One region of the Brevibacillus composti genome, then DNA from elsewhere that is predicted to be linked to it. Evidence: riboswitches for the same ligand, from Rfam matches in the RefSeq annotation. Region 1 holds a riboswitch; each other region holds the start of a gene.
The links. A riboswitch is a leader RNA that binds a small molecule or an ion and turns the genes downstream of it on or off. The one in region 1 is predicted to bind S-adenosylmethionine.

Region 1 (7,262 bases):
GATCAGCTCCTCCCGCTCCGGGGGAGCAAACCGGCGCATAATGGCGACGATATTGTCTTTTTCCGTAATCGTTCCGTCAAAATCACAAAACAGCACGAGGGATTTGCTCACCGGCCCGCCCCCCATTTCTGCAGGGCCGCTGCCAGCTCCGCCGATTCCGCCGCCGCTTCTTCCAGGGTGCGGCCGGCGACCACCGCATCGATCGCTGCCACAAAGGCGCGGGCGCCCGCCGTCGCGCCGCCGGGGTGGCCGTGAATCCCGCCGCCTGCGTTGACGACCTGATTCAGGCCGAAATCTTCGTACAGCTGCGGCACCAGACCGGGATGGATGCCCGCAGACGGTACCGGAAAGGACTGGCGAAGGCTCCCGCTCGGCTCGGTCAGATGCTGGGAGAGCTGCAGCGCCTCCGCTTTGTTCAGGGCGACATTGCCGTATGGCGAAGGAAACAGTACCAGATCCGCTCCGGCCAGGCGCATCAGCTTGCCGAGGAGCAGCGGCGTGGCGATGCCGTAGTCCGGCGAAGGATAGAAGGCTCCGGCCAGTGCTGGATGGGCCATGATCGGCACTTGTACATCAGGGTCTGCAGCCAGGCGGTGCAGGGCGTCGTAGCCAAAGGCGAGGACGTTGAACAAAAGGCAGTCCGCCCCAGCCTCCACCGCACGTTTTGCGCGGTCGTTCAGCTCGTGAACAGGTCCAGTCAGGTTCGCCGCATAGATGACCGGTTTGCCGGTCTCCGCTTCGGTCTGGCGGGCGATTTGTTTAAAGGCGGAAATCCGCTCGAGAAAAGGAGCCCGATCATCGGCAAAGAAAATTTCGTCATCCTTTACCAGATCGACGCCGCCCAGGGCTTGTGCGCGGAACTGCGTCTTCAGATCGTCAAAAGGGAGTCCCAGGCAGGATTTGAAGATGCTCATCAAGAGCGGACGGCCATGGGCCCCAAGGCGCTCGCGCAGTCCGGCAATGCCGTATTTCGGCCCGGGAAAAGCGGAGAGAAACGAGTCCGGGAATTGAACGTCGACCAGCTTGATTTTGCCGTCCATGGACAGCTTCCCGAAGATGCCGGTCAAGAGGGACGGGATGTCTTTTGTAAAGTTGCGAAGCGGATAACTGACCGTAATCAGTCCGCGGCTCTCGCCGTTGTCCAAAGTGTCCAGCGTCTGGCTGCCGACCGCTTCGCCCAGGTAGGGCTTCAGCTCCTCCTGCTTGGCAGCGGGCAGGTCAGTCCAGCTCCCGACCGTCATGCCGACGGCGATCGCTTCCGCCTTTTTCTGCAAGTCTTTGGCCTGAGTGAGATAGGTGACGAGGATGCGTTGCTCGCTCAATGAGGGACCCTCCTTTTGCTCTCAAGACAGATAAAAAGCCTCCCCATCGTGGAGGGGAGGCGGTTCGTTCCGTAAACGTGTTCGTCTCCTCTCATCTCTCGGTTTAGAGTCGAAACACGGATCATACGCCGCAGGGTTCGACTCTTACCGTTGGAATTAGCACCGTTTCGCCACCCGAAATAGGTGAGCGCCGGTTGCCGGGCATCATTGGGCCAGTCCCTCAGCCAGCTCGCGATAAGAGTTTGAATGAATCCTATGAGTTTTGTCTTGCGATACCCCTAATGATATGACGTTCGTTTTCGGGAGTCAACCCTTGTTTTGGCGGGGAAGCCGGTTTGTCTGGCACGGTATAAAGGCTGGCCGATGTTGCTCGCGTTGTCTTAAAGATCATCATCAAAAAGTGTTGACAGCGATGGAGAGGCGCGTGTATGATTCAAACTAATCAAAACTGCATACGTTGGATACCTTATCCAGAGAAGGTGGAGGGACTGGCCCGATGATACCCGGCAACCGACATACGCTGGCCTCAGCAGACGCTGAAGGCGGATGACTAGCGATGTGCACGGTGCTAATTCCAGCAGAAGCAAAAGTATTCTGGAAGATAAGGGGGAGACACACGCTTGCTGCGTACGGTTGCGACCTCTTTTCTTCGGGAAAAGAGGTCTTTTTGATGTTCGCCGGGCCCTGATGCCCGTGTTGTTTTGGCGGAAGCATACCCTTTTAGGAAATAGACGAAATGATAACGGAGAGGAGCAATCTATCATGGCGTATCGTGCGTTGAGCGAGCAAGAGGCAGTGCAGTATGTAAAAGAATTGCCCGGTCTGTTCGAACCGGGAGCCGAGCTGACATCCCGGGAGATTGGCGACGGCAACCTCAATCTGGTTTTCCACATCCGGGAGGAAGCGACAGGGAAAAGCGTGATCGTCAAGCAGGCGCTGCCGTACGCCCGCGTCGTGGGGGAATCCTGGCCGCTGACGCTGGACCGCGCCCGCATCGAAAGCGAAGCGCTGCGGATTCAGTACAAGCATGTGCCTGACCTGGTGCCGGAGGTGTACCACTATGATGCCGAGCTGGCCCTGACCGTCATGGAGGATCTGAGCGATCACGTCTTGATGAGAAAAGGGTTGATCGAAGGGGAGCGCTACCCTCACTTTGCCAAGCACATCGGACGGTTCATGGCGCATACGCTCTTTTACACATCGGATCTGGGTGCCCATCCCTACGAGAAAAAAACGCTCGTCGGAACATTCTTGAATCCGGAATTATGCAAAATTACGGAAGATCTGGTCTTTACCGATCCGTATGAGGATGCCCCGACCAACAACTTCAACCCGCTGATCCGCAAAGAGGTGGAGGCGATCTGGAATCACAAGCCGCTCAAGCTGGAAATCGCCAAGCTGAAGTACGATTTCCTCACGCGGGCGGAAGCCTTGCTTCATGGCGACCTGCACACTGGCAGCATTTTCGTCACGAAACAATCGACGAAGGTAATCGACCCGGAATTCGCCTACTACGGTCCCATCGGATTTGACATCGGCGCGGTGATTGCCAATCTGCTCCTGAATTACGCGGCCCAGCATGGGTTGGAGCCTGACGCAGGAAAGCGGGAATCCTACCGCGAATACCTCTTGACAACCGTTGAGGATGTCTGGAATGAGTTCGTTTCCCAGTTCGTCCAGCTCTGGCATAAGCAGGCGAAAGAGCGGAGCGCCCATGTCGAGGGACTCTGGCAAAGCTATGTCAAACGGTTGATTGCCGACACGGCCGGGTTTGCGGGCTGCAAAATTCTGCGCCGGGTGATCGGACTTGCGGGAGTGGCGGATTTGAACACTATCCAGGACGACCAGACGAGAGCCGAAGCCGAACGTTTGGCCCTGTTGATCGGCCAGGAGCTGATCCTGAAGCGGAGCGGCATCGAAGAATCGACAGATATGACAGACATCGTGCGGCAGGCAACCGCACGATATGATCAGGAGGCAGCGACAGTATGACGATTTCCCAAGAAACATTTGCGCCGGTAAAGTGGGAGGGGGATGCTCTCCTCCTGTTGGACCAGACGCGTTTGCCCGTAGAAACGATCTTTTTGACGCTAAACACCCCCGAAGAGGTATGGGCGGCGATTCGCCATCTGCAAGTGCGCGGTGCTCCTGCGATCGGCATGGCCGCCGCATACGGACTCTACCTCGGCGTGAGAGGCAGCCAGGCTGCCGATGTGCAGGCTTTCCGGGAGGAACTGAACACGCAGGCGGATTATCTGGCGACAGCACGGCCGACAGCGGTCAATCTGTTCTGGGCGCTGGATCGGGTAAAAGCCCGGGTACAGCGCGAGGGAGAGCAGCCCGTCGAAGCGCTGAAGGCAGCGGTGCTCGACGAAGCGCTGACCATCCAACGCGAGGATGCCGAGGTGTGCCGGACGATCGGAGAGAATCTGCTGACCCTCCTGCATGACGGCATGGGCGTCTTGACACACTGTAATCCGGGCGCTCTGGCCACAGCAGCATATGGCACGGCGACCGCGCCTTTTTATCTGGCGAAAGAGCGGGGCTGGAATCTGAAGGTGTACGCGGATGAAACCAGACCGGTGCTGCAGGGAGCCAGACTGACCGCTTATGAGCTGCAGCAAGCGGGAATCGATGTCACGCTGATCTGCGACAACATGGCCGCAATGGTCATGGGGCAGGGCAAAGTGCAGGCTGTCATCGTCGGAACTGACCGGGTGGCCGCGAACGGAGATGTCGCCAACAAGATCGGTACCTACGGCGTGGCCGTACTGGCGAAGGCGCACGGGATTCCGTTCTACGTCGCATCTCCGCTCTCTTCCATCGATCTGGAGACGCCGACCGGGGCCGATATCCCGATCGAGGAGCGTCCCGCCGAAGAGATCACGCATGGACTGGGCAAGCAGGTGGCCCCGGACGGAATCAAAGTCTACAACCCGGCCTTCGACGTAACACCTGCCGCCTATATAACGGCCATCGTCACGGAGACGGGCATCTTCAAACCAGAGGAGATTCGCAATTCCAAGAAGTAACCGACCGTACAAAAAAGAAAGCGCCCTGCCGAGGGGCGCTCTTTGACTTTGTGAGGAGGAGATCGGACATGAAGGTCATCCCGGTACATGCAGATACCGTACTGCGACGCCTGGAGATGCATGATGCAAAAGAGATGTTTTGGCTCACGGATACGAATCGCGCTCATCTTCGCCAGTGGCTGCCCTGGCTGGACTACGTGACCACGGAAGAGGATACCCGGCGCTTTATCTCCGCTACCCTCGACCAGGACAACCGCCGGCAAGGCACTCATTTCGGCATTTGGCACCAAGGGCGGCTGGCCGGCACGGTGGGCGTGCACAATATCGACTGGACCAATCGGAAGACCTCGATCGGCTATTGGCTCGGCGCCCAGTACGCCGGTCGGGGCCTGATGACAGAATCCGTCTCCGCTTACCTGGACCACCTGATCTTCGGGGAGTGGGATTTGCACAGAGCCACGATTCATGCAGCCACCGAGAACCACAGGAGCAGGGCGATCCCGGAGCGGCTCGGTTTTAAGCTGGAGGGCATCCTGAGAAGCAACGAATTTCTTTACGACCATTATGTCGATCACGCGGTATACGGAATGCTCGCCTCGGAATGGCGATAAGAAAAACTTGGATTGATCAGAAAATTTAGGTAAACTAGAAAGATACGCAGGCTCCGCCGAACTCAGGGCGGAGCCATGTTTTCTCTCGCACTGAAAAGCTCGAACTGAAAAGATGAAAAGGAAGGGGGGGACAGGTAAAGTGAAAGCGCTGCGGCAATTATTCTGGTTTTTTCGAACGTATTGGAAACGCTATGCGGTCGGTGTCGCTTTTCTGTTTCTCATCGATCTCTTGATGCTCTGGCCGCCTCGTCTGATCGGTCAAACCGTGGACCAGATTCGCAACGGATCGCTGACGACAGCCACTTTGACCACGACGGTCGTCACCTTGCTTTTGATCGGTCTCGTGCTCTATGCGCTTCGGTTCTTGTGGCGGTACCTCCTGTTTGGCGGGGCGCTGATGCTGGAGCGTACGCTGCGCCAGCGCTTGTTCGGCCATCTGACCCGCATGTCGCCGTCTTTTTATGCCCGGCGCCGCTCCGGCGATCTGATGGCGCTGGCTACCAACGATATTCCGGCAATCGAGCAGACGGCGGGCATGGGAGTACTGACGCTGGTCGACTCTCTGTTTGCCACTTTGCTCACGCTGACCGTGATGATGGTGACGATAGACTGGCAGCTGACGCTGGCGGCTCTGATCCCGATGCCGTTTATGGCATGGGCCACCGCTTACTACGGCAAGCTGCTGCACGACCGTTTTTACCTGGCTCAGGAAGCGTTCGGCGAGATGAATGACCATGTGCAGCAATCCGTCTCCGGCGTTCGGGTGCTGCGGGCTTTTGTCCAGGAGGAGCAGGATGTGGAGGCGTTCAGGCGGGTCAGCGAAAAAACGCTGGAGCGAAACGTCAGTGTCTCGCGGATCGACGCGCTGTTCGAACCGACGATTGCGATCATCATTGGCCTCAGTTTTCTGATCGGCATCGGCTATGGCGCCTACCTGGTCATCTCCAGCGCCATTTCCCTGGGCGATCTGGTGGCGTTTAACCTGTATTTGGGGCTGTTGATTTGGCCGATGTTTGCCTTCGGCTGGCTGATGAATATTCTCCAGCGGGGGAGCGCTTCTGTGAAAAGGCTGTACGAATTTTTCGCCGAGCAGCCGGAAGTGACCGAACAAAAGGAAGCGATCAATACCGTGCCCGCGAGTACCGTGGAGGCGCGCTCGCTTACCTTCCGCTATCCCGGTTCCGACAAGGACGCGCTTTGCGACATCAGCTTTTTACTGCGGGAAGGCGAGACGCTGGGCATCGTCGGGCGGACGGGGAGCGGCAAAACGACCCTCTGCCGCACGCTGCTGCATCAGTATCCCGTCCCGGAGAAGGCTCTCTTTATCGGCGGCGTGCCGATCGAGCAGCTCTCCCTGTCCGCCCTCCGCGGCAAGATTGCGTACGTGCCTCAGGAGCATTTGCTCTTTTCCCGCTCGATTGAAGCCAACGTCGCTTTCGGAAAGCCGGAGGCCAGTACGGAGGAAGTCTGGCATGCGCTCTCCCTGGCGGAGATGAAGCGGGATGTCGCCCAGTTCCCGGCGGGGCTGGGGACGATGGTCGGCGAAAAAGGCGTGACTCTCTCGGGCGGACAAAAACAGCGTGTTTCGATTGCCCGTGCGCTGCTGATGGAAGCGGATATTTTGATTCTCGATGATTGCCTGTCTGCCGTCGATGCGCGCACAGAGGAGAGCATCCTGCGCCATCTGCGCGAGGAGCGAAAAGGCAAGACGACTTTGATTACGGCTCATCGTCTGTCGGCGGTCCAGCATGCGCAGCTGATCCTCGTGCTCGAGGACGGAAAAATTATCGAGCGCGGCACGCATGAGCAGCTGATGGCCAAACGGGGCTGGTACTGGGAGCAGTACCGCAGGCAACAGTTGGAGCTGGATGCGGCGGGCCAAGGGTAGAGAGGGGGAAGGTGTATGAACGGGCAACATGTATGGAAGCGCTTGGTCGAGTACGCCTTGCCGTTTCGCAAACAGATCGCAGGCGCTTTGCTATTGCTCCTGCTGGGAACTGCCGCGGAGCTGGCCGGCCCCTTCTTGGCCAAGGTGATGATTGACAACCATATTTTGGCGATCCAGAAGACGTGGTATCGTTTTGAGCAGGAGCCGCGGTCCATCGAGGGCGAATCGATTGCGGTTCCCCTGGCGGATCGGTACTTTGTGCGGGAGGATTGGCTTTCATCGCTGCCCCCGGAAGTGGGAAAGACAGCAGAAAAGACGGAGATCGTGACTGCAGGCACGACCTATTACTTGCTGGATCGGGAGCTGGCCGGAGACGGGGAACCGAGATTGGAATCAATTCCCACCGGCG
Region 2 (7,262 bases), 1.0 Mb from region 1:
ATGCTGCGGGCTGCCGTATGGTTCATTCCGACCGCCAGCACGCGGAAGCCGGTCACCGTTCGGGTAAAAAAGAGGTGCAGCAATATGGCCGCCACAAACGCGATGTAGACCAGCGGTGAATGTCCCGACAGCACATCGCCCAGCACCGGAATATCGCCGATCACCGGCAGCTGCCATTTGGGAAGGCCCGCCATATCCTTGTCGTAGAACGCCCCTTTTACATCAAAGATGGCCCGGAGCGCGAACGTCGTCAGTCCCAAGGCGAGAAAGTTGATCGCCACCCCGACGACGATCTCGTTGGCCCGCAGGCCGATCGTCATATAGGCGAACAAGAGCGAAAACAGCACGGTGACGGCTGCCGCAAACAGCACCGCCAACAGCAGGCTGCCGGTAAAATGATTGCCCACGATGGCGGAGAATGCACCTACCAGAATCAAGCCTTCCAGACCGACATTGAAGATGCCGACGCGCGAGCACAGCGCCCCGCCCAGGGCCGCAAGCAGGATCGGCGTCACCATCCGCACGGTCGAACTGATGAGGGACCAATCCAGCAAATCAAGCAGCGCCATGCGATTCCCTCCTCTTGTTCTGGCGGTTTTTCCACCAGTCGTAGCTGAATTTCGCGGAAATGAACAATATTAATACAGCTTGAATCACACTGGCAAGCTCCAGCGGAACCTCCGTATTTCTCTCCACACCCATCGCTCCGGTCTGCAAAGCGGCCAAGAGCAGAGAGGTAAAGATGACCCCAATCGGATGGGAGTTGGCCAAAAGCGTCGCCATCAGTCCCGTCCAGGCAAAATTGGGCAGCGTCAGCGCCCCTTCCACATAGCGATAGTGGGAGCCCAGCACCTCGACCGTCCCGGCCAGGCCAGCCAGACCGCCGCTGAGGAACATGCCCGTCAGCATTACGCGGACCCGGTTTACCCCACCGTAACGGGCAAAGAACGGGTTTTGTCCGAGCATCTTCACTTCATATCCGAACGCCGTGTAGCGAATCACAAAGAAAATCAGCAGCGCCGCGGCTAAGGCAAACAGGAAGCCCGCATGGAGGCTCATGCCGCTAAACAGCTTGGGCAGCCAAACGCTTTTCTCCAGCATGGGTGTTTGCGGCATCGCCGCGGACCCGGTCTTGTCCTGAAACGGATCACTTACCAGATACCCGGCAAACAGGACGGCTACGTAGTTGAGCAGCAGGGAAGAGATCAGCAATTGAATGCGGAATCTCGCTTCCATATATCCAGCCAAAAGCGACCACAACCCTCCCGCCAGCACGCCCGTTGCCAAGGCAGCGAGCATTTTGACCAATCCGGGCGCCGGCAGATAGAGGGCCACCAGTGTAGCGCTAATCGCTCCAGAGACCATCTGCCCCTCGGCGCCCAGGTTAAAGACGCCCGCCCGGAAAGCGAGGGAGAGCCCCAGCCCGATCAGCATAATCGGCGTTGCTCGCGCCAGCGTGGAGGTGAGGAAATAAAAGCTGCCAAATGCCCCCTTCCACATCTCCTGGTACGTGCCCGCGATCGATTCACCCACCGCGGCAATCACGATGGCTCCGGTCAACAGGCCGATGACGACTGCCAGCAGCGGTTGAACCAGCGACTTACATAGCTGCTTGAGTGCTTCCATGAATACTTCCTCCTGCCATCAACACGCTGATTTTCTCTTCCGTCGCTTCGGAACGCTTCAATTCCCCGGCAATCTTCCCTTTGTACATGACCAGAATCCGATCCGACAGCGCGAGAATTTCCGTCAATTCGGACGATACCAGGAGGATGCCGTCGCCGCTGTTGCGCTTCTCCAGCAAGGCCTGATGGATGTACTCCATCGCCCCGATGTCGACGCCGCGTGTCGGCTCAGCTGCGAGCAGGAGCGGCGTCTCTTGCCCCAGCTCGCGAGCGACGATCAGTTTCTGCAAATTCCCGCCGGAGAGATTGCCCGCCTCTTCCTTCAGATGGCGGGAGCCCGTCTTGATCGCGAACCGCTCCACCCAGCTTTCCACGACGCGGCGAAACGCCTTCCGCATAATGATGCCGCGCCGGGAGTATTCCGGCTTTCGCTGATAGCCCATCAACGCGTTTTCCTCGACACTCTCCCGTTTGGCTGTCCCCCATAAATAGCGGTCTTCCGGGATATGGGCCAAGCCGGCCTCGCGGATCTGTGCAACCGAGTGGCGGGTGATCTCTTTGCCGCCCAGACGGATGACGCCGGAGGATACGGGCCTGAGCCCGGTAATCGCTTCGAGCAGTTCGGATTGCCCGTTGCCCGAGACCCCTGCGATGCCGACGATCTCTCCGTGATGGACGGTAAATGTCACATCGTCGACGGACGTCTGCTTCTCCCGTACCGTCACGCCCTGCACTTCCAAGAGCGGCTTGCCCTCCAGATGCACCCGCTCACTCAATCGCTGGAGCTCGCGGCCTACCATCAAGCGGGCGAGATCGTCCGTATTCGTCTCCTGCCGGGAAACGGTCCCGGTGACGCGTCCGCCGCGAAGCACCGTGATCCGATCTGCCACCTCCATCACTTCCTGCAGCTTGTGCGTGATCAAAATGACGCTTTTGCCGCTAGCCGCCAGATGGCGAATCGTCTGCAGCAGCTCTTTTACCTCCAGTGGGGTTAATACGGCTGTCGGCTCGTCCAGGACGATAATATCCGCTCCCTGGTAGAGAACCTTGAGGATCTCCACCCGCTGCTGCTCTCCTACTGAACAGGCAGACACCTTGGCGCCTTCTGCGATGGGAATCCGATAGCGCTCGCTGAGGGCACGGACCGCCTGCATCGCTTCCTTGCGCTGAAAGACTCCTTTTTTCTGCGGTTCGTACCCGATGACGATATTCTCGGCGACGGTAAAGTCGGGGAAGAGCATGAAGTGCTGGTGGACCATGCCAATCCCCTGCCGGATGGCATCTTCCGGGCCGCGAAAGACAACCGCTTTTCCATTGACGACGATCTCTCCCGATGTCGGCTGCTCCATGCCGTAGAGCATGCGCATCAATGTCGTTTTGCCCGCGCCGTTTTCGCCGACGATGGCATGGACTTCCCCTTCTTTTAGCGTGAAGGATACGTTGTCGTTGGCGGTGAAATCCCCGTACCGCTTCGTCATGCTCCGCATCTCCAGTCGGTATGTCACAGGTTTCCCTCCTTTTTCCTTTTCCTCTGCGTAGAGCAGGAAACCGACTACAGGAGTGCAGTCGGTTTCCGTATAGAACGGGTTCTTATTGTTTCAGCGGATCCGTCACGGTGCGTGTGCCGGCTACGATCTCATCCTTGATCGCTTTTACCTTGGCCACGACCTCCTCGCCGATGAACGAATTCAGCGGAGTCGCGCTCTCATGGGTGACATAGGTGACACCCACGCCGTTTTCCTTCAGTCCGTAGGCTACGGCACCTGGCTCAAGGCTGCCCTCGACAAAGGCTTTGACCGTTTCATACACGGCGGAATCGGTCCCCTTCAATTGAGACAGGACGATGTGCTCAGGGTCGATGCTGGTGCGGTCAACGTCCTGGCCGGAGGTGTAGAAGCCTTTTTCCTTGGCGGCTTCGAATACGCCGAGATCCCCTACTGCCGCTGCCCCGTAGATAAAGTCGGCTCCCTTCGACGCTTGCAGGAGAGCCAGCTCCTTCGCTTTTGCCGGGTCACTGAAGCTGCCGACGTAGTTGATTTGCACTTCCACATTGGGATTGGTGGCCTTCAGCCCTTCCTGGAAGCCGTCCGTCCACTTTTTCAAAATCGGAATGTCCATCGCGGCCACGATGCCCACCTTATTGGTCTTGGTAGCCAATCCAGCCGCGGCTCCCACCAGATAAGCAGCTTCTTGCTCGCGGAACATGACGCTGCGCACATTTGGCAGGTCCACTTGAGTATCGATGATGGCAAAAGTGCGGTCCGGATTTTCCGTCGCCACTTTTTTCAGCGCGTCCTCCGCTTCAAAGGAGGAGGTGATGATCAGATCGTACTGCTCGGCCACTGCTACGCGGATATTCTCCTCGATCGCTCCGTGGTCCGTCGATTCAATGGTCTTCACTTCTACGCCGAATTCCGCCGCCGCTTTTTTCGCGCCGTCGTCCATTTGCTGAAAGAACGGGTTTACCCCGATTTTCTCGGGCAGCACCAGAGCGACGCGTTTTTTCGGAGCTTCCTGTCCGCCTGCCTGCGCCTGTCCTTTGTCTTCGGGGGCGGAGCCTCCAGACGAGCAGCCCGCTGCAAGTAGTGCAAATGTCGTCAAAGCCAAAAGCAGTTTTTTCATGATGTCCTTCTCTCCTATTCCTACAGATCATTTCGTATTTTGTTTCTATTTGAAAAACTCGGCTGGCACCAAGTCTCCCCAGGGAATAGCCTCCGCTTACCGCATCCGCCCGCCTATGAAAAAAACTCTTCCCGAAGGAAGAGTTTGCCGTATATCGCCAACCTCTTCCTCATCTGTCAAAACCCCATAGGTTCTGCAGGAATTGGCACCTATCTGTACACATCATGTACATAGGTTGCCGGGCTTCATCGGGCCAGTCCCTCCGCCGCTCTTGATAAGGTAAGGTGAAACTATTCACTTGGATGAATTCATTCTAGCAGAACAAAACGAAATTGCAATTCTTTTTTTCCGATTGCGAAAGTTTAGGATTGGCTTTGGAACGATTGCTTCAATTTCGCGGAAAGGGCCGTCAGCTCGCCGATTTCCTCGGTGATCTCCCGCACTTTTTGGTGCTGATTTTCTGCGGTGGCGAACAACTCTTCCAAATTGGCAACCGATTCCTCGGTGACGGCCGTAATGGTAGACATCTCGGCGGCCACTTCCCCGGAACGCATTTTCACGCGATCCATGCTGGTGCGGACGTGCTCCACGGCCTCCAGGAACGACTCCATCCCCGAACGCACCGTCTCGATGGAAGCGACGGTCTCTACGGCCAGTGCTTGGCCCTTCTCCACCGAAACTTCGCCCGTACTCATATGCTTGACGGCATTTTCGCTCTCCTGGTGCAAAGACTGCAAAATTTCCGCGATCTCTTGTGTGGCGGTAGCGCTTTGTTCCGCCAGTTTCCGCACTTCGTCCGCCACAACGGCGAAGCCGCGTCCATGCTCGCCGGCCCGGGCCGACTCAATCGCCGCATTCAAGGCGAGCAAATTGGTCTGCGTAGCGATCTGATTGATCGTCTCCACGATCTCCTCTACCCGGTTGGCCTGTTTGTTCAGCTCGCGGATGGTCGAAGAGGCGACATGCACGGCCTGCACGATTTGCTCCATCTGCCCCGACAGCTCATTCATCATGCTGATGCTTTCGGCCAGGCGGCGGCTGTTCTGATCGGCTTCTGCTTTCATCGTGGCCGCCTGCTCATGGACCGTGACAATTTCCTGGTCGATGGACTGCACTTCCTCCTCGATTTTGACCGTAGAATTGGCCTGCGATTCCATGCCTGTCGCCACTTCTTTAAACGCGATCATCATGTCGTCCGTATTGCGTTTGGTCGTCTCGGCATGTTCATGCACATGCTCGGAGGTGCGCTCGACCTGCTCCGTCACCAGCTTGATATCCCGCAGCAGCTCGGTGAGGCGGTGTTCTTTCTCTTCCGCGACGCGTCTGGCCTTTTCGGCGATGGAGAGAGAGGCTTGTCCGGCCAGGCAGAGATAAGCCAAGCCTGCAATCATCAAAATAAACATGACGATCCGCAGCAACAGATTCACTTCCGTAAAGTTTCCGTCAAACAAGTGGTAATACCCGGTATAAAACCCGACCGCAGTTGCCGCGACCTGTGCGACACCCGCGAAGACGATCAATTTCCAGTCAAGGTACGCCGCTAAAAAGCCCAGGACGATAAAAGCGAGGAACGAGATTTCCTGATAAGGGGTGAAGTGGTCAAATGCGATCGAATAGTAGAGAAGTCCCACCGCTACCAGATAGCGTATGATGCGACTGTCCTTGCGGATGAAGTACAACGGAGAAACGATGAGAGTAACCAGCAACCCCAAGGAGGTCAGCTGCCAAAAGTTCACATTGAGCTGGTGTCCAATCCACCCGGCAATCCAGAGATGATTCCAGAGAATAAAGATCATGAAGCCTTCCTTGTTCGTTAAGGTGTTGCGAATCAATCGAATCATATGTACCCCCTCGTAACCTGTCTTACTGGGAAAATGTATCTTCTGTCATTATAGACTGTAAATAGTCGAAAGAACTACGAAGATTGTAAAAATGTGTGAAAAAAGTTCCGCTTCCCGACTGGCCCAAACGGGAAAAGAAAATGCCCCGTTACCATCATAACGGGACATCCTCGGGGCAAACCTATGGCGATCGCCTATGCCATCCATTTTTTGATCATATTGCGCGCAATCCACACGCCGGCTGCTCCGGCCTGTGCCAGTCCGCGGGTAATGCCCGCACCGTCGCCGCCGCAATACAGCCCCTTGATTTCCGTCTCGAACTCCTCTGTCAGTTTCGGACGGGCGGAGTAGAATTTCGCCTCTACGCCGTAGAAGAGCGTATGCTCGGAAGCGATCCCCGGCGTTACTTTGTCCAGCGCTTCCATCATCTCGATCAGGCTTTTCATCGTGTTGTACGGGAGCACCAGTCCCAAATCACCCGGTACGGCTTCTTTCAGCGTAGGCTCCAAAAACCCTTCGCGGATGCGAGACTCGGTGGAGCGGCGGCCGCGCAGAATATCGCCGTATTTTTGGACGATGACACCGCCGTTTGAAAGGTCGTTCGCCCGTTTGCAGATTTCGCGGGCATATTCATTCGGTTTGTCAAACGGCTCGGTAAATTTGTGCGAGACAAGCAGGGCAAAGTTGGTGTTCTGGGAGCCGAGCGCCGGGTCTTGATAGGAATGCCCGTTGGCTGCCATCACACCGCTGTGGTTTTCGACCACCACGTGACCGGAGGGGTTGCTGCAAAACGTGCGTACACGCGTCCCCACCGAGGTGTTGAAGATAAATTTACCCTCATACAGATGTTCGTTGATTTCCCGCATCACGACATCGGAGGTCTCGACACGCACCCCGACATCCACCTGGTTGTTGTACATCTTGAGTCGGCGCTTTTTCAAAATCCCGGTCAGCCACGCGGAGCCGTCCCGGCCAGGCCCGATCATCACGTAGTCGCTCCGATACTCCTCGCCGTTTTTCAAAACCACGCCTTGTATGTGATGTCCCTCTGTATCCTTCACTGTGAGGATATCCTCTACTTCTGTCTTGAACATCATGTCGATGCGCTCTTTGAGGTATTCGTAAATGGACTTGAGGATCTCCAGATTCTGCTCCGTCCCCAAGTGACGAACCT
Region 3 (7,262 bases), 900 kb from region 1:
GCCATGCTGACGCTAGCCTTCGCCGGCTTGTTCTACGTGCTTGCAGAGAAATGGCGCAGCGTAACGAAGGGGAACGACGGATTTCCTTTTCAGATTCCAGACCTGTTTCGTGACCGCTTGGTTTTTTACTTTGTCGCGCTGGCCTTTATGCTGGTGACGTTGTACGCCTTGAAACGGTTTACGGAATCTCCGGTAGGAAAAGTGCTGCAGGCCATCCGGGAAAACGAGCAGCGGACAGAGTCGCTCGGCTACCAGGTTATCCACTACAAGATCATTGCCAGCATCGTGGCAGGAGTGGTTGCCGGTCTCAGCGGATCGATGTACGCGGTTACGCTGCGCTTTGTCAATACGGCGGTCTTTTCCACAAACGTGACGCTTGACGCGCTGTTGATGACGATTATCGGCGGGGTCGGTACCCTGTACGGGGGGATCATCGGGTCGGCGCTGATTTTGCTGGCGCATGCGGGCTTAACCGATCTTGCCAAGGTTCACTGGATTTTTGAGCGGTGGATGATTTTCTTTGGGGCCGTGTATATTCTCGCTGTCATGTTTTTCCCGCAGGGGATCATCGGCGGCATGAAAAACTGGCTGTCAAAACGGAGAAAAAGCATGGAGGAAAAGAAGCCTGACAACGCCCAAGAAAGAATGCGGTACGTATCAGAAGAGGAGTGAAGCTGATTGGCAAAGGGCGCCATTTCGCTGCGCTACGTCCTGGAGGGAACAGGCCATGATGTGGTATTGATTCATGGATTGGGCCAAAGGCTGGAAGATTGGGATGTGCAAAAAGAGGCGTTGGTCAACAATGGGTACCGTGTATTGACCTTTGATTTGAGAGGACATGGCGAGTCGGAATGGACCGCGGAAGAGGTGAATATCCGGACCTATGCGCATGACCTGAACCGGTTGTTGTGTCAGTTGTCGATTGATAGGGCGCATCTGGTTGGGCTGTCCATGGGAGGCGCCATCGCGCAAATGTTTTATCGGGACTTTCCGGAAAAGGTTCAGACGCTTGTTCTCGCCGCCACATTTTCCTACTTTCCCGAAAATATGAAACAGTCCAGCTTGGAGAGCCGACTCTCTTACATCGATCAGGGGAAAATGGAAGAGTTGGCTGAGTTGATTGCGAGACGGTCGTTTACCGAGAATGCTCCGATCGAGTTGATCGAGAACATGAAAAAGACCATCGCTGATAATCATCTTGCCGCTTACAGAGGCTCCATGATCGCCTCCATAAATGCGGACAGCAGAGAGTATTTGGCAGAAATCGAAGTGCCTGTTCTCATCATCGTGGGAGAGGGAGACCTGACAACTCCCCTGGCATGCAGCCAGTATCTGCACCAGCATATAAAAAACTCCCGCTTGGTGGTAATACCCGAAGCACGGCATATGCTAACGCAGGAACGACCGGACTCATTCAATCGGGAGCTGCTGCAATTTTTGCGTGAAATGCGTGAACGATGACAGCATGTCGGTATCCCTCTCAGCGCCGGATCCCGATTGATCATGTTCTTGACGTGTTTCATGGAATTCTTTACAATGAAAGCGAAACAGGTTACCACCATTCTTATCCAGAGAGGCAGAGGGACTGGCCCGATGAAGCCCGGCAACCGTCGCGTTCGCGCGACAAGGTGCCAATTCCTGCAAGACGATTTGTCGTCTTGGCAGATAAGAAGCGAGAGCATGTGCGTATGTAAAGCCGGCCTTCTTCTTGTCTGAAGAGGGTTTTTTTATTACCAAAAAATATACAGCTTTCTTATCCAGAGAGGCGGAGGGACTGGCCCGATGAAGCCCGGCAACCGTCACGTTCAGCGTGACAAGGTGCCAATTCCTGCAGGACGCTTGAAGTGTCCTGAAAGATAAGAAGGAGGCCCCCGTCTCTACACAAGCCTTCTTCTGCGGAAGAGGGCTTTTCCGCTTTCTGGGTCTGAAAGAAAAAGGAGTGTTTGGCGATGAGTACGGGTGTGGTAAAGGTTGGGTTGCTGGGTGTCGGAACAGTAGGCGGCGGGGTGTTGAAGACCATTCGTTCGCAGCAGCAGAAGCTCTCCGAGCGGCTGGGCCGCCGTGTCGAGGTGGTCAAGGCGCTGGTCCGGGATACGGATAAGCAGCGGGCGGTGCAGATCGACCGCGATCTGGTCACCACCTCGTTTGAGGACGTGCTGGACGCAGAGGTGGACATCGTCGTGGAGGTGATGGGCGGAGTAGATCCGGCCTATGACTATGTGCGGGCCTTGATGGAAAAGGGCTGTCATATCGTGACGGCAAACAAGGAGCTGCTCGCCAAGCGAGGGGCCGAACTGGTCGAGCTGGCCAACCGCCACCACGTGCAGCTCGCCTATGAGGCGAGTGTCGCGGGCGGGATCCCCATCCTGGGGGTGCTCCGCCAATTCCTGCGGACGAATGAGATCACCTCAGTCAGCGGGATATTAAACGGTACGACCAACTACATCCTGACGCAGATGGAGCAGCATCAGCTTCCGTATGAGGTGGCGCTGAAGCAGGCGCAGGAGCTGGGATATGCCGAGGCGGACCCGACCTCTGATGTGGAAGGCTGGGACGCTCTCTACAAGTCCTACATCCTCGCCCAGCTCGTGTACGGTGAGTCCCTGCCGCTGCATGCGGCCGAGCGGAAGGGGATTGACTCTCTGCATCTCGGACAGCTGGCGCTCGCACAGGAGCTGGGCTATCGAATCAAGCTGCTGGCCCGGGCCTCCCGGACAGAGGGGGCGATCCAACTGTCTGTCAGCCCGACGCTGCTGCCGCTGGATCATCCGCTTGCCCAGGTGCAGGATGCCTACAATGCCGTGCAGGTATCGGGAAACATCGTTGGCGATCTCCTGTTCATGGGAAAAGGGGCAGGAGAGCTGCCTACCGCAAGCGCGGTTGTGGAAGACCTGGCCTTTTTGCTGACACAGCGCTTCACGCCCCACCCGATCTGGCAGGAGCGGCAGGCAGACAAGGTCCGTCCACAGGAACAAAAGTGGAGCTTCTGTTATCTGGAGAGCGAAGGCTCACAAGGGTCGCCGGACCAGATCCTGCATTTTTTGGATCGGGCAGGAGTTGAGGTAGTCAAGCAGCGAATTCAGTATGATTGGGCAAATGTCCTGCGCATCGGCCTCGTCGCAAGCGGGTTTACCGATGAGCATGGAGAGCTGTTGCACCGCGATTTTGGCATCCGTGCAGATGTATTTCCCGTACTGGCTCCCTGAGGTGAGAGAAAGGAGGACGCAGATGGAAAAAAAGGTTGTGCTGGCGATTGACCAGGGGACGACCAGCTCGAGGGCCATCCTGTTTGACCGGCAAGGCAGCATCGTCGGGCTGGCGCAGAAGGAATTCACCCAGCTTTTTCCGGGTCCGGGGTGGGTCGAGCATAATGCGCTGGAAATCTGGTCCTCGGTCGTCGGCGTCATCGGCGAGGTATTGGCGAGCCACAATATCTCAGCGCTGGAAGTGGCTGCGATCGGCATAACCAATCAGCGAGAGACGACCGTAGTTTGGAACAAACATACGGGCGTACCGGTCTATCATGCCATCGTCTGGCAGTCGAGGCAGACCTCCGCGATTTGCGAGCAATTGAAAAAGCAGGGATATGACGAGCTGTTTCGGAGCAAAACAGGGCTCTTGATCGACGCCTATTTCTCCGGCACCAAAGTAAAATGGATTCTCGACCATGTGGACGGGGCGAGGGAGCAGGCAGAGCGCGGCGAGCTGCTGTTTGGAACGATCGACACCTGGCTGATCTGGAAGCTGTCGGGAGGCCGGGCCCATGTCACGGACTATACCAATGCCTCCCGTACGCTAATGTACAATATCTTCGATCTCCAGTGGGATGAGGAGCTGTTGGATCTGCTGGACGTGCCGCGCTCCATGCTGCCCGAGGTGAGAAGCAGCTCCGAGGTGTACGCCACGACCGACAGGGATCTCTTTTTCGGCGCCGAAGTGCCCATCTCCGGCGCTGCGGGCGACCAGCAGGCGGCCTTGTTCGGGCAGGCATGCTTCGATCGGGGGATGGCCAAAAATACGTACGGCACGGGCTGTTTTCTTTTGATGAATACAGGGGAAGAGGCAGTCCGCTCCGAGCACGGCTTGCTGACCACGATCGCCTGGGGACTGTCGGGGCGCGTAGAATATGCGCTGGAGGGAAGCGTCTTCGTGGCCGGCTCGGCGATCCAGTGGCTGCGGGATGGGCTGCGGATGCTGAAAACCTCCGCAGACAGCGAACGCTACGCGGCTTCCGTCCCCTCGACCGAAGGTGTCTACGTCGTTCCGGCGTTCGTTGGGTTGGGCACTCCCTACTGGAACAGTGAGGTGCGCGGTGCGGTATTTGGACTGACCCGCGGGACGACGAAAGAGCATTTTATCCGGGCCACACTGGAATCACTCGCGTACCAGACCAAAGACGTCGTCAAGGCGATGGAAGCGGACGCAGGCATTCCGCTGACAAAGCTGCGCGTGGATGGCGGAGCCGTCATGAATCAGTTCCTGATGCAATTCCAAAGCGATATGCTCGGGGTCCCTGTCGAGCGTCCGCAGATTCACGAGACGACGGCACTCGGTGCCGCCTACCTCGCCGGGCTGGGCGTCGGTTTTTGGAAGAGCAAAGACGAGATTCGCAACCGCTGGCGGCTGGATCAGACCTTTGAGCCACAGCTGACAGAAGCGCGGCGAGATGAGCTGTATGCCGGCTGGAAAAAGGCAGTCCAGGCAGCCCTTTCCTTTTTGTAGGGTGAGTGGTCCCCTTCGCTAGAAAAGAACTGACCACTGACAAACAAACAAACAAGCCTTCCCGCATATGGATGTATCGAGGGGATCGCCCCGAAAAAAAGCGAGGTCGGTCAGGTGGTTATGATGTTTCGTCCAAGGGGAAAAATTTCCGCCCGAATCATCCTGAACGAAGCGCTGGATGCACTCGCGCTGGCTGTATCGGTCGGCACAAAGGAATTGTGGTTTCCACCTGAATAATTGAAAATAGGGAAGAGATGAGGAGATACCCCTTTGAGAAGGCGGCTTGCCCGATGGCAGGCAGTCTTTTTCATGGGGGGTTTTTGTTTGTCAAAACGTCTGGCGCGAGCCGGAAAGGAGGCTTACTGTGGGAAACCCGTTTTCAGCGCGAACCAGACAGAATGATCTGCAAGAGATGGAAAAAGAGACGCTCGACCTGCTCGTCATCGGCGGCGGCATCACGGGAGCAGGGATCGCCCTCGATGCGAGCAAGCGGGGAATCCGCGTGGGATTGGTGGAAAAGAATGATTTTGGGTCCGGCACCAGCAGCCGTTCGACGAAGCTGATCCACGGCGGACTGCGCTATCTGAAACAGGGGGAAGTGAAGCTGGTCCGGGAGGTGGGGCGCGAACGGGCCATTTTGTATCAAAACGCTCCGCATCTGGTCATCCCGGCCCCGATGCTGCTGCCGATCTATCAGGGCGGCTCGTATGGGTACTGGGCCACCTCGATCGGGCTGTTCATCTACGATGTCCTGGCCGGCGTGGCCCGCAGAGAGAGGCGGAACATGCTGGGCAAAGAGGAGACGCTGGCCCATGAGCCTTTGCTCAAAGGGGAAGGGCTGAAAGGCGGAGGCCTCTATGTTGAATACCGGACCGATGATGCCCGGCTGACGCTGGATATTCTGAAAACGGCTGCAGGACTGGGGGCAAAAGCGGTCAATTACGCAGAGGCCGGCTCTTTTCTCTACGAGGACGGCAGGCTGAAGGGGATCATGGTGACCGACCGTCTGTCAGGAAAACAATACGCCCTCAAAGCCAAACATGTGGTGAATGCCGCCGGTCCATGGGTAGACCGCGTGCGCCAGATGGACGGTTCCCTGGAGGGCAAACGGCTGTATTTGACAAAAGGGGTGCATCTGGTCGTCTCGGCGGAGCGCTTGCCTGTGAGGCAATCCGCTTATTTTGATACCCCGGACGGGCGCATGGTCTTCGTCATTCCGCGGGGGAAAATCACCTACATCGGGACGACCGATACGTCCTACCGCCACTCGATTGACGAGCCGAGAACGACGGCGGCAGATCGCGACTACCTGCTGCGGGCCGTAAACAGCATGTTTCCCACGGTCCATCTGCGAACCGAAGATGTCCTGTCCCATTGGGCAGGGCTGCGGCCGCTGATCTACGAAGAGGGGAAAGGGGCGTCCGAACTGTCCCGCAAGGACGAAATCTTCCACTCGTCGACCGGATTGATTACGATCGCCGGCGGGAAGCTGACAGGCTTTCGGAAGATGGCGGAAAAAGTGGTGAATTTGGTCGCGCGGAAACTGCAGGCGGAGGAAGGCAAGAGATATCCCGGATGCTCCACCGACGCGATCGTGATCAGCGGCGGAGAGAGACACGGCTACGACAATTACGCGGAGTGGAAGCGGGAAATGCATCGCCTGGGCACAGATCTAGGCGTAGATGCTGACACGGCCTGGGAGTGGATCGACACGTACGGCACCAATACGCTGAGGATCTACGAGCGCATCGATCGCATCAGTGCAAGCGGGAATGCGGATAGTCTGCTGGCTGCTCAAATCCGTTACGCGATTGAGGAGGAGAGGACTGTCCGTGCGCTGGATTTTCTTCGGCTGCGTACCGGATGGACGTATTTTCAAGTGGAGAAGGCCGAAGCCGAAAAGGAGCGGGTGATCCGTCTGATGGCCGAGGAGCTGGGGTGGTCCGCAGAAGAAGCGGCCAGACAGCGGGAAGAAGCCGAGCGTTACCTGCATGCGTTGAAACATCTCCCGCCCACAGATGAGGAGGTCCCCCGTTGACTTTCTGCCGGGATGAGGTACGATTTGGGAAAAAGACATGGGAAAGAAGGCGGGTTGGGTGAAACTCTCATTTGATCATCTGGTGCACTTTCTCTACAGGCCTCCGGCAGAAGCTCTGGAGCCGCTTGGGGACGCCGGTTTTCACGCGGTGGCGGGGGGACAACACGAGGCGTGGGGGACCTATAACAGCTTGAGCTACTTTGGCTTGTCTTACATCGAGTTCTTCGCCGCGCGGTCGACGGAGATTGCGGCGAAGTCAGAGAATCCGCTGGTCCAACAGCTATTGGCCGATCGGCCCTGCGGCGAAGGGATGGGACAGATCGCCCTTCGCACCAGTGAGATCGAGCGCTGGTCAGAGCGCTTTCGCGAGCAAGGCTGCCAAGTGACAGGTCCGCTTGCGGGAAGCAGGAGACGGGAAGACGGCAGCCTGATCCAGTGGAAAATGCTGTTTGCAAAAGATCCGCGGCGGAAGTACCGCATGCCGTTTTTGATTGAGTGGGCG
Region 4 (7,262 bases), 490 kb from region 1:
GATGAAGGAGGCGGCGAAGCGCGGCTCAAAGCTCGCAACACCGCGCTCAGCATCCTGACGAACGGGCTGAGGGGATCGCATACGGTCGATGTGTGGAAGTCGGGGGACAGCGTCCATGTATCGGTGACGTACGACTACCCGGTGAAAGTCCCGATCATCAGCGCGTTTTTTTCCAGTCCGAATGTCAAACTGGAGCATACGGCCGTGTACAAGATCTTGTAGAAGAAGGGAAAGCATGAGGTTCGATGAAAATGCCCGAGATGCGGAAAAAGCGGATGAGATGGAGACAGATGTGGAGAAGGTGGAAGCGGGATGAAAAAGGCGGCGCTTTGGTGCTGTTCGCCGCTTTTCTCCCTGTCCTGATTGCCATCGCCGGGCTGGTCATCGACACCGGTGTGATGGCCTATCACCAGGCCAGACTGGCAGAGGCGACGGACGCCGCAGCCTGGGCGGGGCTTGATTCCTACGATCGCGATCTGTGGAACCCGCCGCCGCCCGCAAGGCCAAAAGTCGTTCTGATTCCTTCGGAGGCGCGGGCTCTGGCTTCCAGTTATCTGGCGAAAAACTTTCCCGCCGCCGAACTGACCAGCGTTGAGGTCAGCGGAGGCAGAATCGTCGTGGAAACAGAAGTCACCTGCCCCTTTTTCTTCATGAAGATATTCGGCATTTCCGAGAAGACCTTGACGGCGTCGGCGGAGGCCCGCATGGAGGAGTGAGGCATCTACCCGGCCTTGGCTTCTTCCCGGTACACCTCGTAATCGAAAGCCTCTTTGCGTGCCCGCAGCTCCAGATAGAGCAGGTAGTAGGCCGCTCCTTCAAAGGGGAGAATCAGCATTTCGCTGATGATGAAAAGCGAGAAGGTCAGACCCGGCTGGCTTGCTGCTGTCGGGAAGAGCAGCTCCGGAACCAGTTGCAGAACCAGGCGTATGGCGATAAAGGCCAGCAAAAGGCCCGCTACGCGGAGGGAAGAGCCTTTTACTAAAAAGAGACTGCGCTTGAGCGAAGCCATCGCTCCGATTCGTTCAAATGCGGCAATCTGCGGGAACACCGTAAACCAGAGGAGCAGCAGCAAGCCGGGGATAATCAGCAGGATCGTTCCCAGAAAGATCGCCGCGAAGGAAAGCAGACTGGCGAGAATCACGGTGGGCAGCAGGACCGCCGTGGCCGATACGGCCTGGAGCTGCTGATCCCAGTGGATGCCGGAATCGGATCGCTTCAAGACGATGGCTACATACACCAAGTAGAGATTCGTGAAGAAGACACTTACCGGTGCCGTAATCAGAGGGACAAAGGATGAGTGCCATCCCTTCGAAAGCGCCCAATCCGCCAGTCCCTGCTGCGACCAGTACAGAAGGGACGCGACCAGAAATAGAACGGGAAACTGGCTCAGCCAGATGCGTTTTCCGATCTGCAGGGCGTGAACCAGGAGGGCTGAAATGGGCTGAGGGTGGATATTGATCGGTTGAATAATCATCATGATTTGATTCCTTTCACGATTTGGTCATTTCCAGTCGATCGCCTATTTCAGTGCCGGTGGCTGAAATCGTGTGCGGAGGCAGTTCAATCACACAGGCGGCGTTTTTGATAAAAGGAGAAAATCTCCACGGTGCCAGGTCGCAAATCAGGTGGACGATTTTTCCCTCCTGATCGACGAACAGACAGTCGATGGAAAACCGCATAAACCAGGTATGAACAGCTTGACAGGGACGGATCACCAAGGCTTCCCCCGGAGAGAGCGTGGACTTTCCGAGCAGGCCGACCAGTCTTTTGACAGCCGTGTCCGCGCACGCCGCGTTTTCAGCGATCCACTGCCTTTTGGTTATATTGAAAATTTTCATAAACATGCCTTTCGTCTGGAGATTTCGTCCCACTTTCGGGCTTTTGTATCCTACATCATAACAATTCTGGATTTTTCTATCAAGCGCAAGGCGCTTTCAGGGGGGTGTACGCATGTCGGAACAACTGCATGAGCCGGGAACCGTCACGCATTACATGAAAGTCGAACCGGCTGTTTTGGAGATGCATCCCGGTCAGACCGCCCAGCTGAAGGCTTATCTCGTCTGGATGGATGGCCGGGAGGAGGAGATTACCGAACGCGTTCGATGGAGTACCGAGCAGCCGCAGATCGGTACGATCAGCAAGAGCGGAGCGGTCACGGTCGCCGTCGTGGGGACGATGACGGTCCTCGCCCAGTACGGCGAGTAGCGTACCGAAACGCATATCGATGTGGTCGCGACCGGACCCGCCAAGAAGAAAAGGAGCGGCGGCACACGGAAAAGCATGATCATCGGAGCGGCGCTCGTGGCCGTCACCTTGACCATCAACGGGTACGCGCTCTCGCAGAAAGGTGCGGAGAAAGGAGCCGACAGGGAGCAGCCGGCTCCTGCGGCCTCGGTCCCCTCGCCCCCGCCGGAGGGGCCGTCGTCCGCAGGGGAATCGAGCGGCAAGGGCACCTCGCTGTTTGGACTCGCCAAGGAGAAGGCGGTGGCCGCCGTCGAGATCGCATCCGCTCTGAAAGGCGAGCCCGGCGAGCACCCGCCTGCTCCTCCTGCCGAGCCGCCGGCCGCGCTCCCTGCAGAACTTTCTCCGGTAGAGCCGCCGCTCGTGGCGGGCCCCCCTCTGGAGCCGACACCCGAGCCCGTCCCGCCGGTCGCCGCTCAGACAGCATCACCTGCCGCAGCGAAAAAGGAGCCGCCCCCACGTCCCAAGAGCGCATCACCCAAGAAAAACGCCGCATCCGGCAAGATGGAGCAGCCGAAGGCACAGGCGAGCGCAGCTCCCCAGCCGCCCCCCAAACCGGCCCAGCCTGCTCCGCCGCCGAACAAAGCCGCGGCACAGGAGCCGATCCTGCAGCCCGTCCAAAAAGATGGCAAGTGGGGGTATGTGAAGCAAATCAACCCGTTTGACAAAGAGCTGGCAATCTCTTACCAGTATGATCACGCCGCTGCCTTTTCGGAGGGGCTGGCCGTGGTGAAAAAAGGGGGCAAATTCGGCTACATCAACACGCAGGGGGCTTTGGTCATCGGCTTTCAGTACGAGTACGCCGCCCCCTTCCAAGGCGGGACCGCGAAGGTCAAGCAGGACGGAAAGCTGATCACCATCGATAAAACCGGAGCGGTGGTAAATTAATCGCTTGCCAAACATACAGACCAGTCAATCAAACCGTTCAACCATTACCTGTTTGGACAAAAGAAAGGAGATTTTCCGATATGGGCAAACGTTCTCTCTTCTGGATTTTGGTGCTTGGTCTCTGCATACAATCCCTGTTCGTTCCGGCCGCCTCAGCCGCTTACTATGAGGATATCCAGGGTCACTGGGCGCAGAAGGAGATCGAAGCGTTAAGCAAACTAGAGGTGTACCGGCTCAAATACGGCAATTTTCATCCCGACCGCCCGATGGCGCGGGGAGAAGCCCTGGCGCTCCTGAACCGGGTATTGGAAACGGTGTACGGACCGGTGGCCGCAGGAAAGCCGAATTCTCACATCGATCACCGCTTCTCCTACAAGCAGGAGACGGAAACGCTGCTCGCGAACATGCGCGTGATGCTGGATGTCCAGACCGGCTTTGTCAATTCATTTGATCCGGGCGAGAGCATGCTCTACTATCTGCATCTGTCGGACCGCGGCGGCATGAAGCAGCCGCTGAAGAAAAACCCGGAATGGTGGCTGTCCGAGCAGTATTTGCAGCAGCCTTTGACCAGAGAGGAAGCGAGCATGATCCTCTTCCACGTCCTGGCCCCTTACAAGATGCGGCCGATCAACTTCAAGCCCAGTGAGGTGGAGCCGTACTTCCATGGCTACTACACCTGGAAGCAGGAGAGCAAATACCTGGATACCTCGTCTCCTTACGCGGCGGCCATCGCCGAATTCAAGCTGTTTACGGCTGACAAGACGTTCGAACCGAAGCAGCAGATGACGCGCGCCCAGTTTGCCGTCGTACTGAAGCGGCTGCATGATTTCTTGCAGGCGGACGCCCCGAAGCAGTTCAAGGAAAGCCAGCTGCGTCAGAAGAATATCGCCAACCTCTACCTCACCGTGGCGAATCGGGCGTATCAGCTGCAGGACCAGACGCTGCTCGAGCAGTATTTCTCGAGAAGCGCCCAGCGCAATTTGCAGGAGATCGCGCCACTGCCGCTGCATGACTACACCGGCAGCCTGACGGTCAAAAAAGATGAGAACCACAGCAACCGCATCTGGATCGTCGGCAACTACCAAAATGCGTTGACCGGGAATTACCAGGTGGAGTACCTGTTTGAACCGGATTCGTCCAATCCCTACGGCTGGAAGGTTACGAAGGTAGACTACAAGCAAATGTAAAAAGAAAATCCTTGTTGACAGGAGGGGAGAATAGCCTTTATATTCTGTATATACAAAAGCATTGATACAAGAATAAGACTCTTATCCAGAGAAGGCAGAGGGACTGGCCCGATGAAGCCCGGCAACCTAGCACGGAAGAAATGACTTTCTTCGGCGCCAAGGTGCTAACTCCTACAGGTAGCAATACCTGACAGATGAGAGGCGCGGATGATATTTGATATTCTGCCCCTTTCATTTGGAAAGGGGCTTTTTTGATGGGGAAAAAGGTTGTCATCTGTACCGGCTCGGGACGGAGAAACGCATCGTTGCATAAGTAAAAGGGGGTTTTCCGGTATGAAAAAGAGGTTTAGTGTGATTGGCGCATGGATTCTGTCTGTCTCGCTCTTGCTGACGGCTTGCGGCGGCGGAAACAGCACAGCAGGAGGCAACGGCGGAGAGGGCGGCAGCTCCGGCGAGAAGCCAAAACGGATCGCGCTCGTCATGCGCCAAAACGTCGGCACCTTCTCGGCCCAGTACATCGCTGGCGTCAAAGCGGAAGTGGAGAAAAACGGCGGAGAGCTGACCGTCTTCAATGCGGATACGGATCTGGCGAAGATGGCCTCCAATCTGGATGCGGCGGTCAACCAGCGCTTTGACGGCATTTTGATCGACCACGGTACAGCCGAAGCGCTGCAGCAGGGAGCGGAAAAAGCGGTCAAACAAAACATCCCGCTCGTCTTGTTCGATACAGACATCAAACTGCCGGGCGTACCGGTGGTGGAGCAGGATGACCAGAAGCTGGCCGAGCTGAGCCTGGAGAAGCTGGCCGAGGATACCGGCGGCAAAGGGAATATCGTGAAAATCTGGGTGGCCGGCTTTGCCCCGATGGAAAAGCGGCAAATCACCTATGAAGCGTTCCTGAAAAAATATCCGGACATCAAAGAAATCGCCGCTTTCGGCAGCGCGACCAACAATACGGCGCTGGACACGCAATCCCAGATGGAAGCGATCCTCAAGAAGTACCCGAACAAAGGGGACATCACGGCGGTGTGGGCTTCCTGGGATGAGTTCGCCAAAGGCGCGACTCGCGCGATTCAGCAGGCGGGCCGCACAGAGATCAAAGTCTACTCCATCGACCTCAGCGACGAGGATTTGCAGTTCATTCAGGATCCGTCTACGTCTTGGGTCGCGACAGCGGCCGTGGATCCCGGCAATATCGGACGCATCCAGGCGCAGACGGTCTTCCAAAAAATCAAGGGCGAGCAGGTCCCCGACAGCGTAAAGCTGAACCCGGTGCTGGTCAAACGCGAGGATTTGCCGACGGATAAAAAAATCACGATGGGCGAGCTGTCGCAGTACGTAAGCGAATGGGGCAAGTGATCCAGTAGATTCGGTGCAACTTATTCCCGTTGATCCTTCATCAACGGGATTCTTCCTTATTAAAGGAGGGGGAGAGAGAAATGACGACCTTGCAAATGAACGGCATCTCCAAAAGCTTTTCCGGCGTGCCGGCGCTCCGGTCGGTCGACTTCGAAGTCAGGGCCGGAGAAGTGCACGCCTTGCTCGGAGCCAACGGAGCGGGGAAAAGCACCTTGATGAAGATATTGACCGGTGCCTATCAGGCCGATGCGGGGCGCATTCTGATCGACGGCGCCGAGTGCGCCATCCAGTCGCCGCAAGCGGCGAAGCAGCTGGGGATTGAGTGCGTCTACCAAGAGGTGGATACGGCCCTGATCCCGTACCTGAGCGTAGCCGAAAACATCCTGCTGGATCAGCAGGTACAGAAAAAAGGCTTGATTCGCTGGAGCCGCCTCTATCAGCAAGCCGAGGAGATCCTCCAGACATTTGGCTTCTCCATTCCGGTGAAAAAACAGGTGGAGGCCTGTACCCTGTCGGAAAAACAGCTGATTCTGATTGCCCGTGCCGCTGCTCAGCAGGCCCGATTCATCATTTTTGACGAACCGACGGCGCCGCTCAGCAACAAGGAGACGGAACGGCTATTTGCCATCATCGAGCAGTGCAAGCGGGCGGGCATGGGCATCATCTATATCTCCCACCGATTGGTGGAAATCTTTCAAATCTGTGACCGGATCACGGTGATGCGGGACGGGCAGCACATCTCGACCAAAGAGACGGGCGACACCGATATCGACGAAGTCATCTCTTCGATGCTGGGCAAGTCTTTTGACGAGGAGTTTCCCAAGGCCAAGGTGCCGATCGGCAAGACCATCCTCGAGGTGCATAAGGCCAGAGGGGGCAAGGTTCGCGAGGCCGATCTGCAGGTGCGCGAAGGGGAGATCGTCGGGGTAGTCGGCCTGGTCGGGGCGGGCAAAACGGAGCTGGCCCGTCTGTTGTTTGGAGCGGATCCTTGGGAGGGTGGAGAGCTGCGGATGGGCGGACGTCCGCTGCGCCTGCGCTCGCCAAAAGACGCCGTCGAGGCGGGAATTGTGCTCGTGCCGGAGGAGAGGCGCAAGGAAGGGATTTTCGTCGAGGAATCGGTGATGCACAATCTGTCGGTAGCGAGCCTGGCCAAGTGGGCGCCCAACGGATTTATCCAAAAGAGACTGGAGTCGATCCAGGCCACGGAGATCGTGCGGACACTCGGCGTCAAGACCGCTGACATCCGCCAGCCTGTCGGCCATCTGAGCGGCGGCAACCAGCAAAAGGTAGCAATCGGCAAATGGCTGGAAACAGACGCCCGCCTCTTTTTGTTCGACGAGCCGACCAAGGGGGTCGACATCGGAGCAAAAAGCGAGATTTACCGGCTGATCGGCAGACTGGCTCAAGAGGGAAAAGGCATCCTCTATTTTTCCTGTGAGTTTCCCGAGGTGCTGGGAATCGCGGATCGCATCCTCGTCATGTTCGAAGGCCGGATCGTCCGTGAACTGAGCCGGGAAGAGGCGACCCAGGAATTGATCATGTATTACGCCAGCGGAGGTGAGTAGGCATGGAAGCGAAAAAGTTCAG

Region 2: another riboswitch for S-adenosylmethionine. It lies ahead of JD108_RS21240 (BMP family lipoprotein); the one in region 1 lies ahead of mtnK (S-methyl-5-thioribose kinase).
Region 3: another riboswitch for S-adenosylmethionine. It lies ahead of JD108_RS09000 (homoserine dehydrogenase); the one in region 1 lies ahead of mtnK (S-methyl-5-thioribose kinase).
Region 4: another riboswitch for S-adenosylmethionine. It lies ahead of JD108_RS01935 (sugar ABC transporter substrate-binding protein); the one in region 1 lies ahead of mtnK (S-methyl-5-thioribose kinase).

Annotation. Positions count from the first base shown of each region.
Region 1 is NZ_CP066308.1:826,826-834,087, forward strand. Features, by position in the region: gene JD108_RS04265 (2-hydroxy-3-keto-5-methylthiopentenyl-1-phosphate phosphatase) at 1-111, opposite strand, end outside; gene JD108_RS04270 (2,3-diketo-5-methylthiopentyl-1-phosphate enolase) at 108-1,322, opposite strand; SAM riboswitch class I at 1,411-1,563, opposite strand; SAM riboswitch class I at 1,786-1,930, shown strand; gene mtnK (S-methyl-5-thioribose kinase) at 2,085-3,314, shown strand; gene mtnA (S-methyl-5-thioribose-1-phosphate isomerase) at 3,311-4,354, shown strand; gene JD108_RS04285 (GNAT family N-acetyltransferase) at 4,423-4,965, shown strand; gene JD108_RS04290 (ABC transporter ATP-binding protein) at 5,105-6,853, shown strand; gene JD108_RS04295 (ABC transporter ATP-binding protein) at 6,869-7,262, shown strand, end outside.
Region 2 is NZ_CP066308.1:4,260,144-4,267,405, forward strand. Features, by position in the region: gene JD108_RS21225 (ABC transporter permease) at 1-569, opposite strand, end outside; gene JD108_RS21230 (ABC transporter permease) at 556-1,626, opposite strand; gene JD108_RS21235 (ABC transporter ATP-binding protein) at 1,601-3,130, opposite strand; gene JD108_RS21240 (BMP family lipoprotein) at 3,216-4,247, opposite strand; SAM riboswitch class I at 4,414-4,528, opposite strand; gene JD108_RS21245 (methyl-accepting chemotaxis protein) at 4,610-6,088, opposite strand; gene JD108_RS21250 (NAD(P)/FAD-dependent oxidoreductase) at 6,283-7,262, opposite strand, start outside.
Region 3 is NZ_CP066308.1:1,731,548-1,738,809, forward strand. Features, by position in the region: gene JD108_RS08990 (branched-chain amino acid ABC transporter permease) at 1-672, shown strand, start outside; gene JD108_RS08995 (alpha/beta fold hydrolase) at 679-1,461, shown strand; SAM riboswitch class I at 1,562-1,672, shown strand; SAM riboswitch class I at 1,751-1,863, shown strand; gene JD108_RS09000 (homoserine dehydrogenase) at 1,950-3,206, shown strand; gene glpK (glycerol kinase GlpK) at 3,229-4,722, shown strand; gene JD108_RS09010 (glycerol-3-phosphate dehydrogenase/oxidase) at 5,087-6,760, shown strand; gene JD108_RS09015 (VOC family protein) at 6,819-7,262, shown strand, end outside.
Region 4 is NZ_CP066308.1:339,451-346,712, forward strand. Features, by position in the region: gene JD108_RS01900 (TadE/TadG family type IV pilus assembly protein) at 1-222, shown strand, start outside; gene JD108_RS01905 (TadE/TadG family type IV pilus assembly protein) at 246-716, shown strand; gene JD108_RS01910 (hypothetical protein) at 722-1,477, opposite strand; gene JD108_RS01915 (DUF192 domain-containing protein) at 1,491-1,838, opposite strand; gene JD108_RS01920 (Ig-like domain-containing protein) at 1,951-2,205, shown strand; gene JD108_RS01925 (WG repeat-containing protein) at 2,281-3,129, shown strand; gene JD108_RS01930 (S-layer homology domain-containing protein) at 3,210-4,316, shown strand; SAM riboswitch class I at 4,395-4,517, shown strand; gene JD108_RS01935 (sugar ABC transporter substrate-binding protein) at 4,650-5,675, shown strand; gene JD108_RS01940 (sugar ABC transporter ATP-binding protein) at 5,756-7,240, shown strand; gene JD108_RS01945 (ABC transporter permease) at 7,243-7,262, shown strand, end outside.